4 regions of the Pseudomonas sp. GW821-FHT07F01 genome follow, and region 4 is predicted to be linked to each of the others. Evidence: riboswitches for the same ligand, from Rfam matches in the RefSeq annotation. Region 4 holds a riboswitch; each other region holds the start of a gene.
What was found. Region 4 has a riboswitch for cobalamin ahead of cobW (cobalamin biosynthesis protein CobW). Riboswitches for the same ligand answer to the same signal wherever they lie in the genome.

Region 1 (3,894 bases), on a different contig from region 4:
TCATCAGCAGTTCCCGGGAGCTGAACATCCAGCACGGGGTGCCCACCCTGTCGCTGTGCCACGACCTCAGCGAACAGACCCTGCTGCGCAGCTTCCATGTCGACCCGCCGCTGGGCGGCACGCCACTGGCCCAGCTCACCTCCCGCGGGCGGTTGCTGTTCATCGCCGCCCACCCCCAGCGCTTCGCCGACAGCTGCATCAGCGAGATCGTCGGCTACAGCGACGCCAACGGCGAGTCGCCGTTCTGGCAAGCCGTGGGCCAGCACTTCTTCGACCTGCCCTATGTCGAGGCCGAGCGCCTGTGCGCCCTGCAGGGCCGCGGCTTTCTCGCCGAACTGATGCCCCAGTACCCGCTGTACATCCCGATGCTGGCGCAGGCGGCCCAGGACTGCATCGGCCAGGTTCACCCGGATGCCCGGGAGGCCTGCCAGATCCTGATCGACGAAGGCTTCGCGCCGACCCAGTACGTCGACCTGTTCGATGCCGGGCCGACCCTTCAGGGGCGCAGCCACCAACTGCGCTCGATCGCCCAGAGCCGGGTTGCCACCAGTTACCCCAGCCCCCAGAGCGGCCAGGGCCAGCAGTGGTTGCTGAGCAACGAGCGGCTGCAGGGCTTTCGCGCCATAGTCGCGGCGCTGGACACCGCCCCGGGCGCTGAAATCGGCCTCGACCCGGCCATGTTCCAGGCCCTGCAACTGGCGCCGGGCGAGCCGGTACGGAGCGTTGCCTTATGAACCGGCCCCTGTTGCCCCCCTGCCCGGCGTCATTGCCAGGAGCCCGCCAATGATCGTCCGTCCGATCCGCGTCACCGATCTGCCGGCGGTCTTGAGCCTGCTCGAAGGCAGCTGTCGCGAACTGAACAACCTGTCCACCGACCCCGAGCGCCTGGCCCATCGGGTGCGCTGGGCGCAGCGAGCCTTCGCCAACCAGGTGGAGCGGGCCGATGCCGACTACCTGTTCGTCATGGAAGATGACGAGCAGCAGGTGATCGGGGTCTGCGGCCTGAGCGGCGCCATCGGCCTGCGCGAGCCCTGCTACAACTACCGGGTCGGCACCACCCACGGCAGCGCCCCGGTGCTGGGCATCGAAAAGCACATCCCGACCCTGTTCCTGTGCAACGAGATGACCGGGCAGTCGCTGCTGTGCTCGCTGTTCCTGCGCCGCGATCACCGCCAGGGCTACACCGGCCGCCTGCTGTCCACCGCGCGCCTGCTGTTTGTCGCCGAATTCCCCCGGCTGTTCGGCGACAAGCTGGTGGCCGAACTGCGCGGCCAGCTCGACAGCCAGGGCCGCTCGCCGTTCTGGGACAGCCTGGGGCGGCACTTCTTCAAGATGGGTTTCCAGCAGGCCAATCGCCTGTCCAGCCACGGCAGCAAATCCTTCATCGCCGAACTGATGCCGCGCCAGCCGCTGTACACCTGCCTGCTCAGCCCCCAGGCACAGGCCGCCATCGGCCAGGCCCACGCCAGCACCGAACAGGCGGTGAGCATCCTGCGCGACGAAGGCTTCAGCCATCAGGGCTGCATCGACATCTTCGATGGCGGGCCGCTGATCGAGGCCGAGGTGGCGAAGATCCGCAGCGTGCGCGAAAGCCAGACCCTGCCCCTGCTGGTGGGCACTCCGGACGCACAGGCGCCGGTGTGGCTGATCCACAACCGGCGCCTGGAAAGCTGCCGCATCACCGCCGCCCCCGGGCGCCTGGTTTCGGGTTGCCTGCTGGTGGACCGGCTGACCGCCAAGCGCCTGCAACTGCAGCCGGGCGACTCGGTACGGGCGGCGCCGCTGCTGGCCTGCGAGTCACGCACGGCCCTGCACGCACAGCGGCACCTGGCCCCGCAAAGCGCCCTGCTCCTGTAGCCGCTGCCGCAGGCTCGGGCCGCGTTCGAAAGAACGGCCCGCAGGGGCGCGAAATCTCAAGACCGCTGAGGTGCTCGACATGAGACTGCCAAGCAAGGCCCTGCGGGCCTTTGCGCAGCCTCGCGGGCTCGGCAGCGGCTACAGAGGCGTCAGGGCGATGAATCCGGTAACACCTGGCGGCAGGCGCAACGTTGACGAACGCCGGGGCGGATGTTCATATGCCGCCCAGTTTCAGGTGCCTCCTGCCGCCGTGCAGGAGGTGAAACGGGAAACCGGTGCGCCCCTTTTCGGGCAAGTCCGGTGCTGCCCCCGCAACGGTAAGCGAGTGCTGCATTCAACAGGCCACTGTACCCAAGGTATGGGAAGGCGAATGCCGCCAGACTCGCAAGCCCGGAGACCGGCCTGTGACGTCTGTTTGGCAATCCTGCGGTGGGCGGGCATGGGCCGGTATGGTCGCGTGCCCGTGGCCGATACCCTCTCCTGCGTGCTTCCCGAAGACACTTTCGAGAAGACCAACAATGACAACACCTGACACTTTGCCTGCACGCGACTGGCGTGCACCTCGCCGCACCATGAGCGGCGCCCTGCTCGGCTGCCTGTTCAGCCCCCTGCTGCTGGCGGACGACAGCCCCCTGACGCTGGACCGGCAATTTGTTTCCGCCCCCTCGGTGGAGTCCACCACGGTGGCCGAAATGGCCCGGTACGGCAGCAAGGTGGAGATCATCGACCGCCAGCAGATAGAACGCGCCGGCCCCAGCAGCGACATCACCCGGGTCCTGCAGATGTACGTGCCGGGGCTGTATGTGGCGCCCAAGAATGGCCCCTTCGACTACGGCACCTACTCCCTGCTGGGCGGGCGCAACGACGACACCCTGATCCTGCTGGACGGCGTGCGCCTGAACAACCGCCTGTACGGCGGCCTGTACCTGGATACCCTGCCGGCCAACGCCATCGAGCGCATCGAGGTGCTCAAGGGTGGCCAGAGCCTGCTGTTCGGTACACAGGCGGTGTCCGGGGTGATCAACATCGTCACCCGCAACCCGCAGACCCGCGACGTCTCCGGCGAGGTCAACCTGGGCCTGGACAGTTTCATGGGCAGGAGCGGCGACGCCCGCGCCGAGCAGATCCTCAGCAACGGCCTGGGCGAGCTGGGGCTGTTGGCCTATGTCAGCCACAACGTCTCCGATGGCTACCAGCCATTTCGCAACAGCGCCTACAACGCCAACACCCGGGACAAGAAACGCAGCTATGAAGTGACCACCTTCGGCGCCAAGGCGATCCAGGGCCTTGGCGACGCTTCGCGGCTGGAACTGTTCTACCAGTACAGCGACGCCAACCTGGATTTCGCCCGCCCGGTGAACAACCGGAAAACCACCAACGACCGCATCCAGCAGATCGCCACCGCGACCTTCGAGCAGCGCCTGGGCGAAGGCTTCAGCTACTTCGTCAAGGGCCATGTCAACGACTGGGACACCCGCTACACCAGGATCGACAGCCTCGACGACGCCAGCCTCAAGGTGCGCAACCACAACGACTACTGGGGCTTCACCGACTGGGGCCTGCAGGCCGAGGGCAAGGCCGAGCTGGACGGCGGCCACGTGCTGGTATTGGGCACCGACAACCAGTGGTTCAAGGGCCAGGACGACGTGCTGAAGATCGATAACAAGCAGGCCCAGGCCAATGCCCTGTACACCCAGCTGCGCCCGGTGTTCGACGCCCTGCCCGACTGGCACCCGAGCCTGGGCGTGCGCCACGAGAAAATCAGCGGCGGCGAGAGCGCCACCGTGGGCATGCTCACCTCGCTCTACGACCTGACGCCCCACTGGCAACTGCGCGGCCAGTACGGCAGCGCCTTCAAGCTGCCCAACGCCGAGCAGCTGTACGCCAACGAGGACTACGAAAAAGGCAACCCCGACCTCAAGCCGGAAAAGAGCCTCAATGCCGAGCTCGGCCTGGACTACAAGGGCAGCCTGCTGGCCGGCGAATTCAACGCCAGCGTCAGCGCCTTCCACCGCAAGATCGACGACCTGATCACCC
Region 2 (3,894 bases), on a different contig from region 4:
CCTTGTTGCGCACGGGGCTCGCGCCCTGGGCCAGGGCCTGCTTGGCCAGGGCAGCGCGGTTGCCGTCGAACTCCCCTACCGACAGGTAGGCGAACGGCTGGCTGCCGAGCTTGCGCAAGGTGGCGACATCGGCGCTGGCCATATGGCCGGGCTCGACCACTGCCCATTCGAACTGCGCCAGCTCCTGCAAGGGTGGCTGCTCGGCGTACCAGAACCCGACACTGGCGGGCGCCGCGGGTGCGGCCTGCACCAGGGTGTTGGTGGCACACAAGGCCAATGCGGTAAACAGGCGTCGAACCACTTTGCAGACATGCCCCCTGCGAAACTCGATATCCATAACTCACTCTTCAGTAGATCAATCTGCACAACATCAGGCTCTAGGGCAGCCGCCATGGCGGGCGCCCCTAAGGCAACGAACTAAAGGCTGCGGTAAAGCCGTTCCAGGCCCTCGGCCAGGCTGCTGGGCGTGCCCAGGTCGAAGCGCTCGCGCAAGCGGCGGTTGTCGGCCTTGGAATGGCGGATATCCCCGGAGCGGGTCGCGCCGTGGCTCACCTGCAGCGGCTTGCCGCTGATCTGCTGCAGGGCGCCAATCAGATCGTTGAGGGTGGTCACCCCGCCGAGCCCGACATTGGTGGCATCGGCTGCCGGCGCGGGGCATTCCAGGCCCTGCACCAGGATCTTCACCAGGTCCGCGACATAGACGAAGTCGCGGGTCTGCCCGCCATCGCCGAACAGGGTGATGGGCCGCCCGGCCTTGGCCCGCTCGCTGAAAATGCTGATCACCCCGGAATACGGCGATGAAGGGTCCTGGCGCGGGCCGAAGATATTGAAAAAGCGCAGGATCACCGGTTCCAGCCCATGCTGGCGGCGGTAGAAGTCCAGGTAGTACTCGCTGGCGAGCTTGTCCGCCGCGTAGGGCGTGAGGGGAGATTTGGGGGTGTCTTCGGCAATCGGCGTGCCCTCGCCGTTATTGCCATAGACCGCAGCACTGGAGGCGAACACCACGCGGCGGATACCGGCCGCGGTCATCGCCTCGCACAGGCGCAGGGTGGCGATGAAATTGCTCTGGTGGGTGGCCACCGGGTCTTCGACCGAAGCCTGGACCGACGCCACAGCAGCCAGATGCACCACGGCATCGCAGCCCTGAACGGCATCCGCCAGGAGTGCCGCATCGGCGGCATCCCCCACCAGCAGTTCCAGGCCAGCATCGCCCATGGGCAGATTGCCGACCTTGCCCGTGGAAAGGTCGTCCAGAACCCGCACCGCATAACCCTTGGCCAGCAGTGCATCCACGAGGTGAGAACCGATAAAACCAGCGCCCCCAGTAACCAGTATCCGTTCGGCAGACATAGATCATTCCAAAGAGAAAAATCGCGGCTACGCCGTCTGAAGCTAGCACAGCCAACGGATCAGCCCTGGCTACTTGCCATCCTGGCCATCATGTTTTGTTTGGCTGCTCTGCCCCATAGGCTGTTTCGCCTTTTTTCGGAGCAGAGTTCAGAGCTTTGGCGTCAAAAAAAAACTCAAGATAATCAATCGCTCAGCGCCGACATACTGGGTCAGAAAAGCAAAATCGTCAATAATGCGTCGATATTTGTCGATTATTTAAGCGCCAGGAAAAATAGGTCAATATATTGACTTTCCCAGCATAAAGCGCTGAAACCGCCGCCGTAGCTGGCCACATGCCATTGACGCAAGGGCTCGGCAGTGCTCATATGCGCGCCAGTTTCAGGTGTCCCATGCCGCCGTGCATGGGGTTAAACGGGAAGCCGGTGCGTCATTTCGATGATCAGTCCGGCGCTGCCCCCGCAACGGTAAGCGAGCGAAGCATTCGACAGACCACTGTGCCAAGGCATGGGAAGGTGAATGCCTCATGACCCTCGCGAGCCCGGAGACCGGCCTGCCACTTCGTTTGACAACCCCGCGGTGGGCGGGCGCAGTCCGGTTTTCGTGGGCGCGGCTGCCCGCGATTCCCTATGCGTTGTTCCCTCCGGGATTCATTCATTCCTTACAAGTAGTAGGAATCGCATGTCCCGCACCTCCTTGCTGCAACACCTGGCGAGCCCCTCGCTGTGTTTCACCCTCCTGCCTTGCATGGCCTGCCCGGCCCTGGCACAGGCTGAACAGAAAACCTTCCTGGTCTTGCCCGAGGCCCAAGTGAGCGGAGTCTCCAGCGCCCCGCAAACCTCTCTGGACACGCCCCTGCCCGCCGGCTCGCGGCTGAACCTCACGGCCCTGGAGACTCCGGCCAGCACCAGCAGCCTGGGCAACGACGCCATCAGCAACCGCAACAACCTCACGGTGCAGGATGCCGTCACCCGCTCCCCCGGCATCACCAGCATCGCCACCCCGGGCAACGGCAATACCGCACTGTCGGCCCGCGGCTTTACCGGGCACTCCTCGGTGATGACCCTGTTCGACGGCGCGCGCCTGTACACCGGCGCCGGCAGCCAGACCTTCCCGGTGGACCCGTGGATGGTCGAGCGCATCGACGTGATCCGCGGCCCGGCCTCGGTGCTGTACGGGGAAGGCGCCACCGGCGCGGTGATCAACGTGATTGCCAAGAAGCCCTTCGACGGTGAGATCCACAACCGCCTGCGCCTGGGCTATGGCTCCCATGATCGCCAGCAACTGGGCCTGGACAGCGGCGGCTCGCTGACCGACACCCTGAGCTACCGCCTGACCCTGAACCAGCAGCAGAGCAATGGCTGGGTCGACCAGGGCCAGTCACGCAGCCTGGCACTCAGCGCGGCGCTACGCTGGCAAGCCACCGACGACCTCGGTTTCACCCTGGCCCATGAACGCGGTGAAAGCGAACCCGCCAGCTATTTCGGCACGCCGCTGATTGCCGGCCAATACCGCGACAGCCTGCGGGACAAGAACTACAACCTGCGCAACGCCGTGCAGCGCTACAACGACGAATGGACCCGGCTCAACACCGACTGGACCCTGAGCGACAACCTCAGCGCCAGCAACCAGCTCTACTACATCAAGAGCCGCCGCCACTGGCGCAACGCCGAAGCCTACAACTGGGTCAGCTCCCGGGAGCAGTTGCTGCGCGGCGACTACCTGGAGATCAAGCACGATCAGGAGCAGATCGGCGATCGCCAGAGCTTCACCTTCAACCACTCGCTGTTCGGCCTGGACAGCAGGACCGTGGTCGGCCTGGAGTACAACAGGATTCGCTTCGGCGTGGCCAACAACTCGCCCTACAAGGATATCGGTAGCGACTATATCGACCCGTGGAACCCGGCACCGGGCTACTTCCAGAGCCGCTCGCCCTTCTCGCCCCAGACCGACAGCAGCACCCGCACTTTCGCCCTGTTTGCGGAAAACCGCCTGCAACTGTCGGAGCGCTGGTCGCTGGTGACCGGCATCCGCCGCGACCAGAACCATATCGATCGCAGTGATCTGCGCGCCGGCACCCGCACCGATCGCAGCCTCACCGGCGGCAACTGGCGCGCCGGCCTGGTGTTCGCGGTCACCGATCAACTGTCGCTGTACGGCCAGTACTCCACCAGTGAAGACGGGGTCAGCAACCTGATCAGCCTCAACCCGAGCCAGTTGCAGATGGACCTGACCGAAGCCAAGCAGACCGAGTTCGGGCTCAAGCAGCAGTTCTGGAACGGCCGTGGCGAATGGACCCTGGCGGCCTACCACATCGTCAAGAAAAAGCTCTTGACCACCGATCCGGTGACCCGCCTGGCGCAGCAGGTCGGCCAGCAATCCGCCGACGGCCTGGAAACCTCGCTGGAGCTGGCCCTGGATCACGGCTGGCAAGTCTCGGCCAACGCCTCGGTGGTGCGTGCCGAGTACGATGACTTCGATGAGGTGGTCTCTGGCAAAGCGGTGTCCCGGGCCGGCAATCGCCCCACCAACGTGCCGCGACGCACC
Region 3 (3,894 bases), on a different contig from region 4:
CCGCCAGGCGCTTCTGCATTACCGCATCTCCGGGCAGCAGGCCCAGGAGCTCGGCACGCTGGCCTTCGACATCGGTCAGGGAGTCCAGCAGGTAGAGCATGCCGCCGCACTCGGCGAGCAGCGGCTTGCCAGCCGCGTGATGGGCACGAATGGCCTGCAGCATGCTGCTGTTGCGGGCCAGGGCCTGATGGTGCAACTCGGGATAGCCGCCGGGCAGGTACAGGCTGTCCGCGTCGGGCAGCTGGGTATCGTGGATCGGCGAGAAGAAGCTCAAGTGCGCCCCCATGGCTCGCAACAGATCGAGGCTGGCGCCATAGGTGAAGGCAAACGCCTCGTCCCGCGCCACGGCAATCCGCACGCCCTTGAGCAGCGGCGCGCAAGCCACCGGCGTGGGCGCGGCAAAACTCACCGCTGGCGGCAGTTCCACCTGGCAACTGCTGGCCAGGGCCTCGGCTGCGGCATCCAGGCGCAGGTCCAGATCATTCAGCTCGCTGGCCTGCACCAGCCCCAGATGGCGGCTGGGCAGCTCGATATCGGTTTCCCGGGACAAGGCGCCATACCAGCGCAAGCCTTCCGTCAGGCTGCCTTCCAGCAACTGCGCATGGCGCAGGGTACCAACCCGGTTGGCCAGCACCCCGGCAAACGGCAGGTCCGGCTGGTAGCGCGCCAGGCCCAGAGCCAGGGCGCCGAAGGTCTGGGCCATGGCGGTGCCATCGATCACCCCCAGCACCGGCACGCCGAAATGCCGCGCCAGATCGGCGCTGGAAGGGGTGCCATCGAACAGGCCCATGACCCCTTCGATCAGAATCAGGTCGGCCTCTCCCGCCGCCTCCCAGAGCAGACGGCGGCTTTCCTGCTCGCCCACCATCCACATGTCCAACTGGTACACCGCAGCACCACTGGCGCGCTCAAGAATCATCGGGTCGAGGAAATCCGGGCCGCACTTGAAGACCCGAACCTTGCGCCCCCGGTTGCGGTGCAAGCGGGCAAGGGCCGCGGTCACCGTGGTCTTGCCCTGGCCGGAAGCCGGTGCGGCGATCAACACTGCCGGGCAATGACGAACATCAGTCATGAATTCACGCTCACAGCTCGACACCTTTCTGCGCCTTGATCCCGGCCTGGAAGGCGTGCTTGACCATGCCCATCTCGGTCACGGTATCGGCCAGCTCGATCATCTCCGGCTTGGCGCCGCGACCGGTCACTACCACATGCTGCATGGGCGGACGTGCCTGCAGGTCACTGAGCACCTGATCCAGGTCCAGGTAGCCGTGCTTGAGGGCAATGTTCAGCTCGTCGAGCACCACCAGGCCAATATCCGGGTTGCTCAGCAACTCCCTGGAAACCGCCCAGGCGGCTTCAGCCGCAGCGATATCGCGCTGGCGATCCTGGGTTTCCCAGGTAAAGCCTTCGCCCATCACGTGAAAGCGCACCTGCTCGGGGAAACGCCGGAAGAACAGTTCTTCGCCGGTGCTATTACGCCCCTTGATGAACTGCACCACGCCACACTGCATGCCGTGGCCCATGGACCGCGCCAGCATGCCGAAGGCCGAGCTGCTCTTGCCCTTGCCGTTGCCGGTCAATACCAGCAGCAGGCCGCATTCGTTGGGCGAGTTGGCAATGCGTTCATCGATCACGGCTTTTTTGCGCAACATGCGCGCCAGATGGCGCTCGTCACGATCGGGGGATTCACTCATGGGGCAGCTCTCCGTTGGGGCTGGGGAACGGGGGGCAGGGAAAAGGAACAGACGGCGCTAGCCTGGCATCGCCCACCGTGATGCCGTTGGATGGATCAGGCCGGTCTCCGGGCTCATGAGCGGCATGGCTGCCGGACTGCGCGCCTTCCCGTGTCATTGACACAGTGGCGTCAGGCGCAGTCTTGACTCATCTACCGTTGCGGGGGCAGCGCCGGAATCGTCGTCGGCTCCATCACTGGAACAGACCCTGACCGGCTTCCCTGTTTCACTCTGTCGGCCACCGGCCACAGAGCACCTGAAACAAGTCGCGAAGGTTAGAGGGTTGGGGGTGGAGCGTCAATTAAAGCCGGCCGTCGCCCCCGGCACAAAACTGCACTGCATCAATAAACTGACGCCAATCTTGTGCCACACTCAGAGCAATGATATCAAATAGCCACTTTTCAGCGCCCCAGGCGCCAACCACACAACAATAAGGGGTGAGTTCGATGCAAGGCATGATCATCAGCAATCCGAAGCTGGAATTCCTGCGCCCGATGCTGGAACGCTGGTTCGATTGCATCGATCGCTACAACGCGGTTCGCGGCGATAACGAAACGCCCTACTGGTTCGACGAGCAGGCCAATCTCGGGCTGCTCAGCGCGGCGGCCTGGATGGCCGAGATGGTCAGCCTGGAACACAGCCCCAGCAGGAAACAGCAGGAAGAAGGTGCGCGCAACGCCCGCACCGACCTGTACCTGGCCACCAAGGAAGAGCGCGCCTACATCCACGCCACCCAGCGCTGGCCAAGGGTCAACAGCCTGAACCTGACCCAGGCACTGCTGGACGTTGCCCAGGATGCAAGAAAGATCAGCTACGCCAGCGACCTGAGACTGGGTTGCCTGTTCGTTGCCCCACAAAAATCCCAGCACAGCGCTACCCCGGAAGAGCTCCAGGACATGCTCGACGAACTGCAGAAAGAGCACTGTTGCGCCGTGGCCTGGTACTTCCCCTACGCCTATCGCAAGCTGCACAACGAGGCCGGCCACTACCACCCGGGCGTCGCCGTGCTCTTCAAGGAGGCCCGCTGATCGGGCGGAACCATCGACTGGCTATGCTTCTCTATGACTACGACGTCCGTGCACTCATAGGGAAATTCGCATGCTCAAGCTTCAGCACAGCCTACTGATCGCCATCGCCGCCGGCCTCGCCGCCTGCGGCGAAACTTCCAGCCTGCAGGTGTCCGACGGCACCGGCCCCAACCCCAAGCTGCCGGAACCCAACCCGACGTTGATCCCCACGGTCAACATCGCCCCCGCCATCGGCTGGCCGCAAGGTGCAAAACCCCAGGCCGCGGCCGGCACCCAGGTCAAGGCTTTCGCCGAGAACCTCGACCATCCACGCTGGCTCTACGTCCTGCCCAATGGCGATGTGCTGGTGGCGGAAACCAACGCCCCGCCCAAACCGGATGACAGCCAGGGCATTCGCGGCTGGATCGCCGGCAAGATCATGGGCCGTGCCGGGGCGGCCGTGCCCAGCGCCAACCGCATCACCCTGCTAAGGGACCAGGATCACGATGGTGTGGCGGAGACCCGCACAGTGTTTCTGGAGAACCTCAATTCGCCCTTTGGCATGACCCTGGTGGGCAATGACCTGTATGTGGCCGATACCGACAAGCTACTGCGCTTTCCCTATCAGAGCGGCGACACCCAGATCAGCGCAGCCGCCACCAAGGTGGTCGACCTGCCCGGCGGCACCCTCAACCATCACTGGACCAAGAACGTTATCGCCAGCAAGGACGGCAGCAAGCTCTACGTCACCGTGGGCTCCAACAGCAACGTCGGCGAAAACGGCCTGGACAAGGAGCAAGGCCGAGCGGCGATCTGGGAGGTGGACCGTGAAAGCGGCCAGCACCGCCTGTTCGCCACCGGCCTGCGCAACCCCAATGGCCTGGCCTGGGAGCCGGCCAGCGGCGCACTCTGGACCGCAGTCAACGAGCGGGACGAAATCGGCAGCGACCTGGTGCCGGACTACATCACCTCGGTCAAGGATGGCGCGTTCTATGGCTGGCCCTTCAGCTACTACGGGCAACATGTGGATGTACGGGTCAAGCCGCAGAACCTCGACCTGGTGGCCAAGGCCATCGCCCCGGACTACGCGGTAGGCCCGCACACCGCGTCGCTGGGGCTGACCTTCGCCGACGGCAGCAAGCTCCCCGCCCCCT
Region 4 (3,894 bases):
GTTCCAGTTGCTCCGCCAGTTGCAGCAGGCCGGGTTCGTTGCGCTTGAGGTCGATGCTGGCCAGGGCCAGGACCTGCCGGGCCTGCCACTGGTGCGCCGCCAGGACCTGGTCGAGCAAGGCGCGCAGCGTGGTCACCGGGCAGCCTTTCTGGCAGCCCAGGCCGACCACCAGGGTCGGCGCTGCGCTCACTTCGATCATGCCGAGTACTGGCCCGCGCTCTTGCGCCGGAACAACCAGGCGCTGATCAGCCCGAGGGCCAGCCAGAAGGCCGCATTGGTCAGCTGCGAGGCGATCTTGAATTGCGCTTCCAGTTCTTCCGGGGCCAGCATCGAATGCACTTCCGGCTGCGGCGCGCCGATCACGTGGGGTACGGCGATGATGGCCGCGCCCAGGATCTTCAGCAGCCAGTTGCGGGCGAACACGATCAGGGCAATGCCCACAGCGGTGGAGGCGGCGGTGCCGACCCACCAGATCTGCCGCTGTGCCAGGTCGGCTGCGGCGGTACCCGGCAGTTCCGGCGGCAGGCCCAGGGTCGGCGCCAGGCAGAAGGTGGCATAGCCGGCCAGGCCCCAGAGCAGGCCCTGGGACGTGCGGTTCGGCGCGCGCAGGGTGTAGAGGCCGGCCAGCATCAGGGCGAAGCCCACGGCCACCACCAGGTTGCCTCCGGTGGTGGACAGCACGCGCTGCCAGCCGTCTTCCGGCTCCCAGGCTTCGGCATCGTGGCTGTGGACGGCCATGGCGCCTTCGGCGTGCTCATGGACTTCGGCCGCGGGGGCCTTTTCATAGGTTTCCGCCTGCAGGATCAACGGGGCGACCCAGAAGCTTTGCAGCAGGGTCAGCAGCAGGGCGGCCAAGAGGCCGGTGAAACCTGCGGTTTGCGCGATACGCTTGATCATGTCGGCAGGTCTCAATGGCAAGGGAAGGCGGCGCTGTGGCGGGTGTCGTGAGCCGCGTTGTGCACCGCCTCGATGTGGGAGAAGCCGGCGAAGTACACCAGGCACGCGCCGAGGATCGAGGCGCCGATGGCGGCCACCAGGCGCTGGCTCAGGGTGGAGGTCGTGCTGGCGGAGTGGCTGGTGCTGCTGATGATCGACATGGCGCTTCCCTCTGGAGTGTCAGCGGGGTAGAGGCGCAGGAAAACCCCGCGTGATGGCCACGCAGGGTTTGCAACAGCGCCCGCCCACCGCGGGTTGTTATGTAAGTGTTGCGGGCCGGTCTCCGGGCTTGCGAGGGGCAGGGCTGTGTCATGCCGTGCCGGCAAGTGTCGCCTTCCCATGCCTTGGCACAGTGGATCTGACACTTCGCTCGCTTACCGTTGCGGGGGCAGCACCGGACTGGCCACGGCTTTTTAGTTAAGCACGTGATTCACCGGTTTCCCGTTTCACCCTGTAAGGGGCACCCGTAACAAGGTGTGTAGGAGATCATGGGCGGGGCAGGGGCGTCAATTGCCGTGACCGCTGCGCAGGTGTGCGCCGTGCTCGTGCAAGGTTCAATGGCTCTTTCGCCGGCAAGCCGGCTGCTACGGGCGCATTGTCGATTGACCGTCCCCCTGGCTCTGCGTAGCCTTGCGCTTTCGAGGTTCTTCGGCCACGGGTCGAAGCTAAGAAGGGAACGCGGTCGATGCCGCGGCTGCCCCCGCAACTGTGAAGGGTTCGATTGCTGCAAGGCCACTGCATGGGTGTCGACGACGCCGGTGGGAAGGCGCAGCAATCGCCGGTCCGACGACTGGCAAGCCCTCAGCCAGGAGACCTGCCTCGATCCAAGATTCTCACTACAACCGGGCGGGGTGATCCGGTGGCGAAATCTCCGCGCGCCCGGCGTTGCGGTTCTCGTCCCGTTTGCCCGCCTCCTTTTGCCAAAGGGCATCCGATGAAAACACTGGCCAAACTTCCCGTCACCATCGTCACCGGCTTCCTCGGCTCGGGCAAAACCACCCTGTTGCGGCACATGCTGGACAATGCCCAGGGCCGGCGCATTGCGGTGATCGTCAACGAATTCGGCGAGCTGGGCATCGACGGCGAAATCCTCAAGCAATGCGCCATCGGCTGCACCGAGGAAGAGGCCAGCGGCCGAGTCTACGAGCTGGCCAACGGTTGCCTGTGCTGCACCGTGCAGGAGGAGTTCTTCCCGGTGATGCGCGAACTGGTGGCGCGCCGTGGCGACCTGGACCACATCCTCATCGAGACCTCCGGTCTGGCGCTGCCCAAGCCTCTGGTCCAGGCCTTCCAGTGGCCGGAAATCCGCAGTGCCTGCACCGTCGATGCGGTGATCACCGTGGTCGACAGCCCGGCCGTGGCCGCCGGCACCTTCGCCGCCTTCCCCGATCAAGTGGACGCCCAGCGCAAGCTCGACCCCAACCTGGACCACGAATCGCCGCTGCATGAGCTGTTCGCCGACCAGCTGTCCAGCGCCGACCTGGTGATCCTCAACAAGACCGACCTGATCAGCCCCGAAGACCTGGCCAAGGTGCGCCTGGAAGTGGCCGAGGAGCTGCCGCCGGCGGTCAAGGTCATCGAAGCCAGCAGCGGTCGCCTGCCCCTGGATGTGCTGCTGGGCCTGGGTGCCGGTTCCGAGGAACACATCGACGGCCGCCACAGCCATCACGACCATCACCATGACGGCGATGACGATCACGACGACCACGATCACGACGCCTTCGATTCCATCTCCATCGAGCTGCCCCAGGCCGACGAAAGCCTGCTGCTGGACGCCCTGACCCAACTGGTGGTCAAGCACGGCATCCTGCGGGTCAAGGGTTTCGCCGCCATCCCCAACAAGCCGATGCGCCTGCTGATCCAAGGCGTGGGCACGCGCTTCGACAAGCACTTCGACCGCAAGTGGGGCGCCGACGAGGCCCGTACCACGCGCCTGGTGCTGATCGGCCAGGAACTGGACGCCGCCCAGCTCGAAGCGCAACTGCGCGCCGCACTCAGCGTCTAAGCCATGCACCTGCTCAGGACCCAGCCCGGCGGTTTCGTGTCGGATGACAACATTGCCGACCTGGGACAAACCCCCGCCGAGCTGGTGATCCTGTGCAGCGGCGATTCCAGCCTGGCGCTGCTGGCGGACGCCGCCGAGCAATTGCCCGAGGACTACCCCAGCTTTCGCCTGGCCAATCCGATGCAGGTGCAGAACCACGCCTCGGTGGACCTGTATGTGGACCAGGTGCTGCGCCACGCCAAGGTCATCCTGATTTCCCTGCACGGTGGCATCGCCTACTGGCGCTACGGCGTCGAGCGGCTGGTGGAGCTGTCCCAGCGCGGGGTGCAGTTGATCCTGGTGCCGGGGGACGACCGCCCCGACCCGGAACTCGGCGACCTGAGCACCGTGGGCCCCATCGAGCGTGATCGCCTGTGGCAATACCTGCGCCAGGGCGGCCGCGATAACGCCTTGAACTTCTACCGCTGCCTGGCCAGCGGCCTGTTGGGGCGCGACTACCCCTGGAGCGAACCGCAGGCCCTGCCACGCACGGCGATCTACCACCCGCACAAAAGCCAGGCTGCCCTCAGTGACTGGCAGGCCGACTGGCAGCCGGGGCAAGCCGTGGCAGCGCTGCTGTTCTACCGCTCCCACCTGCAGGCGGCCAACACCGGCTTTATCGACCTGTTCTGCCAGCGCTTGCTGGCGGCGGGCCTCAACCCCTTGCCGATAGCGGTGGCCAGCCTCAAGGAACCGGGCTGCCTGAGCCAGGTGGAAGACTGGCTGGATGAAACCGCGGCCGGGGTGATCCTCAACACCACAGGCTTCGCCCAGTCCAGCCCCGAAGCCCCGCACCTGCGGCCGTTCCGCCGCAATATCCCGGTGATCCAGGCGATCTGCGCCCAGGACAACGAACCGGGCTGGCGTGACAGCGAGCAGGGCCTGGGGCCGCGGGACCTGGCCATGCACATCGC

Region 1: it holds a riboswitch for cobalamin, as region 4 does, so the genes downstream of both, AC07R1_RS00960 (TonB-dependent receptor plug domain-containing protein) here and cobW (cobalamin biosynthesis protein CobW) in region 4, are expected to answer to the same signal.
Region 2: it holds a riboswitch for cobalamin, as region 4 does, so the genes downstream of both, AC07R1_RS04690 (TonB-dependent receptor) here and cobW (cobalamin biosynthesis protein CobW) in region 4, are expected to answer to the same signal.
Region 3: it holds a riboswitch for cobalamin, as region 4 does, so the genes downstream of both, cobO (cob(I)yrinic acid a,c-diamide adenosyltransferase) here and cobW (cobalamin biosynthesis protein CobW) in region 4, are expected to answer to the same signal.

Annotation. Positions count from the first base shown of each region.
Region 1 covers NZ_JBWKQO010000001.1:223,208-227,101, reverse strand. Annotated here, with positions in the region: gene AC07R1_RS00970 (arginine N-succinyltransferase) at 1-734, shown strand, start outside; gene AC07R1_RS00965 (arginine N-succinyltransferase) at 784-1,857, shown strand; cobalamin riboswitch at 2,074-2,277, shown strand; gene AC07R1_RS00960 (TonB-dependent receptor plug domain-containing protein) at 2,430-3,894, shown strand, end outside.
Region 2 covers NZ_JBWKQO010000001.1:1,041,899-1,045,792, reverse strand. Annotated here, with positions in the region: gene AC07R1_RS04700 (bifunctional glycoside hydrolase/polysaccharide deacetylase family protein) at 1-337, opposite strand, end outside; gene AC07R1_RS04695 (NAD-dependent epimerase/dehydratase family protein) at 418-1,350, opposite strand; cobalamin riboswitch at 1,714-1,918, shown strand; gene AC07R1_RS04690 (TonB-dependent receptor) at 2,029-3,894, shown strand, end outside.
Region 3 covers NZ_JBWKQO010000005.1:722,676-726,569, reverse strand. Annotated here, with positions in the region: gene AC07R1_RS21785 (cobyrinic acid a,c-diamide synthase CobB) at 1-1,072, opposite strand, end outside; gene cobO (cob(I)yrinic acid a,c-diamide adenosyltransferase) at 1,083-1,694, opposite strand; cobalamin riboswitch at 1,776-2,008, opposite strand; gene AC07R1_RS21775 (hypothetical protein) at 2,180-2,761, shown strand; gene AC07R1_RS21770 (PQQ-dependent sugar dehydrogenase) at 2,832-3,894, shown strand, end outside.
Region 4 covers NZ_JBWKQO010000002.1:410,548-414,441, reverse strand. Annotated here, with positions in the region: gene AC07R1_RS08045 (cobalamin biosynthesis protein) at 1-199, opposite strand, end outside; gene AC07R1_RS08040 (CbtA family protein) at 196-897, opposite strand; gene AC07R1_RS08035 (CbtB domain-containing protein) at 909-1,097, opposite strand; cobalamin riboswitch at 1,194-1,419, opposite strand; cobalamin riboswitch at 1,561-1,772, shown strand; gene cobW (cobalamin biosynthesis protein CobW) at 1,871-2,941, shown strand; gene cobN (cobaltochelatase subunit CobN) at 2,945-3,894, shown strand, end outside.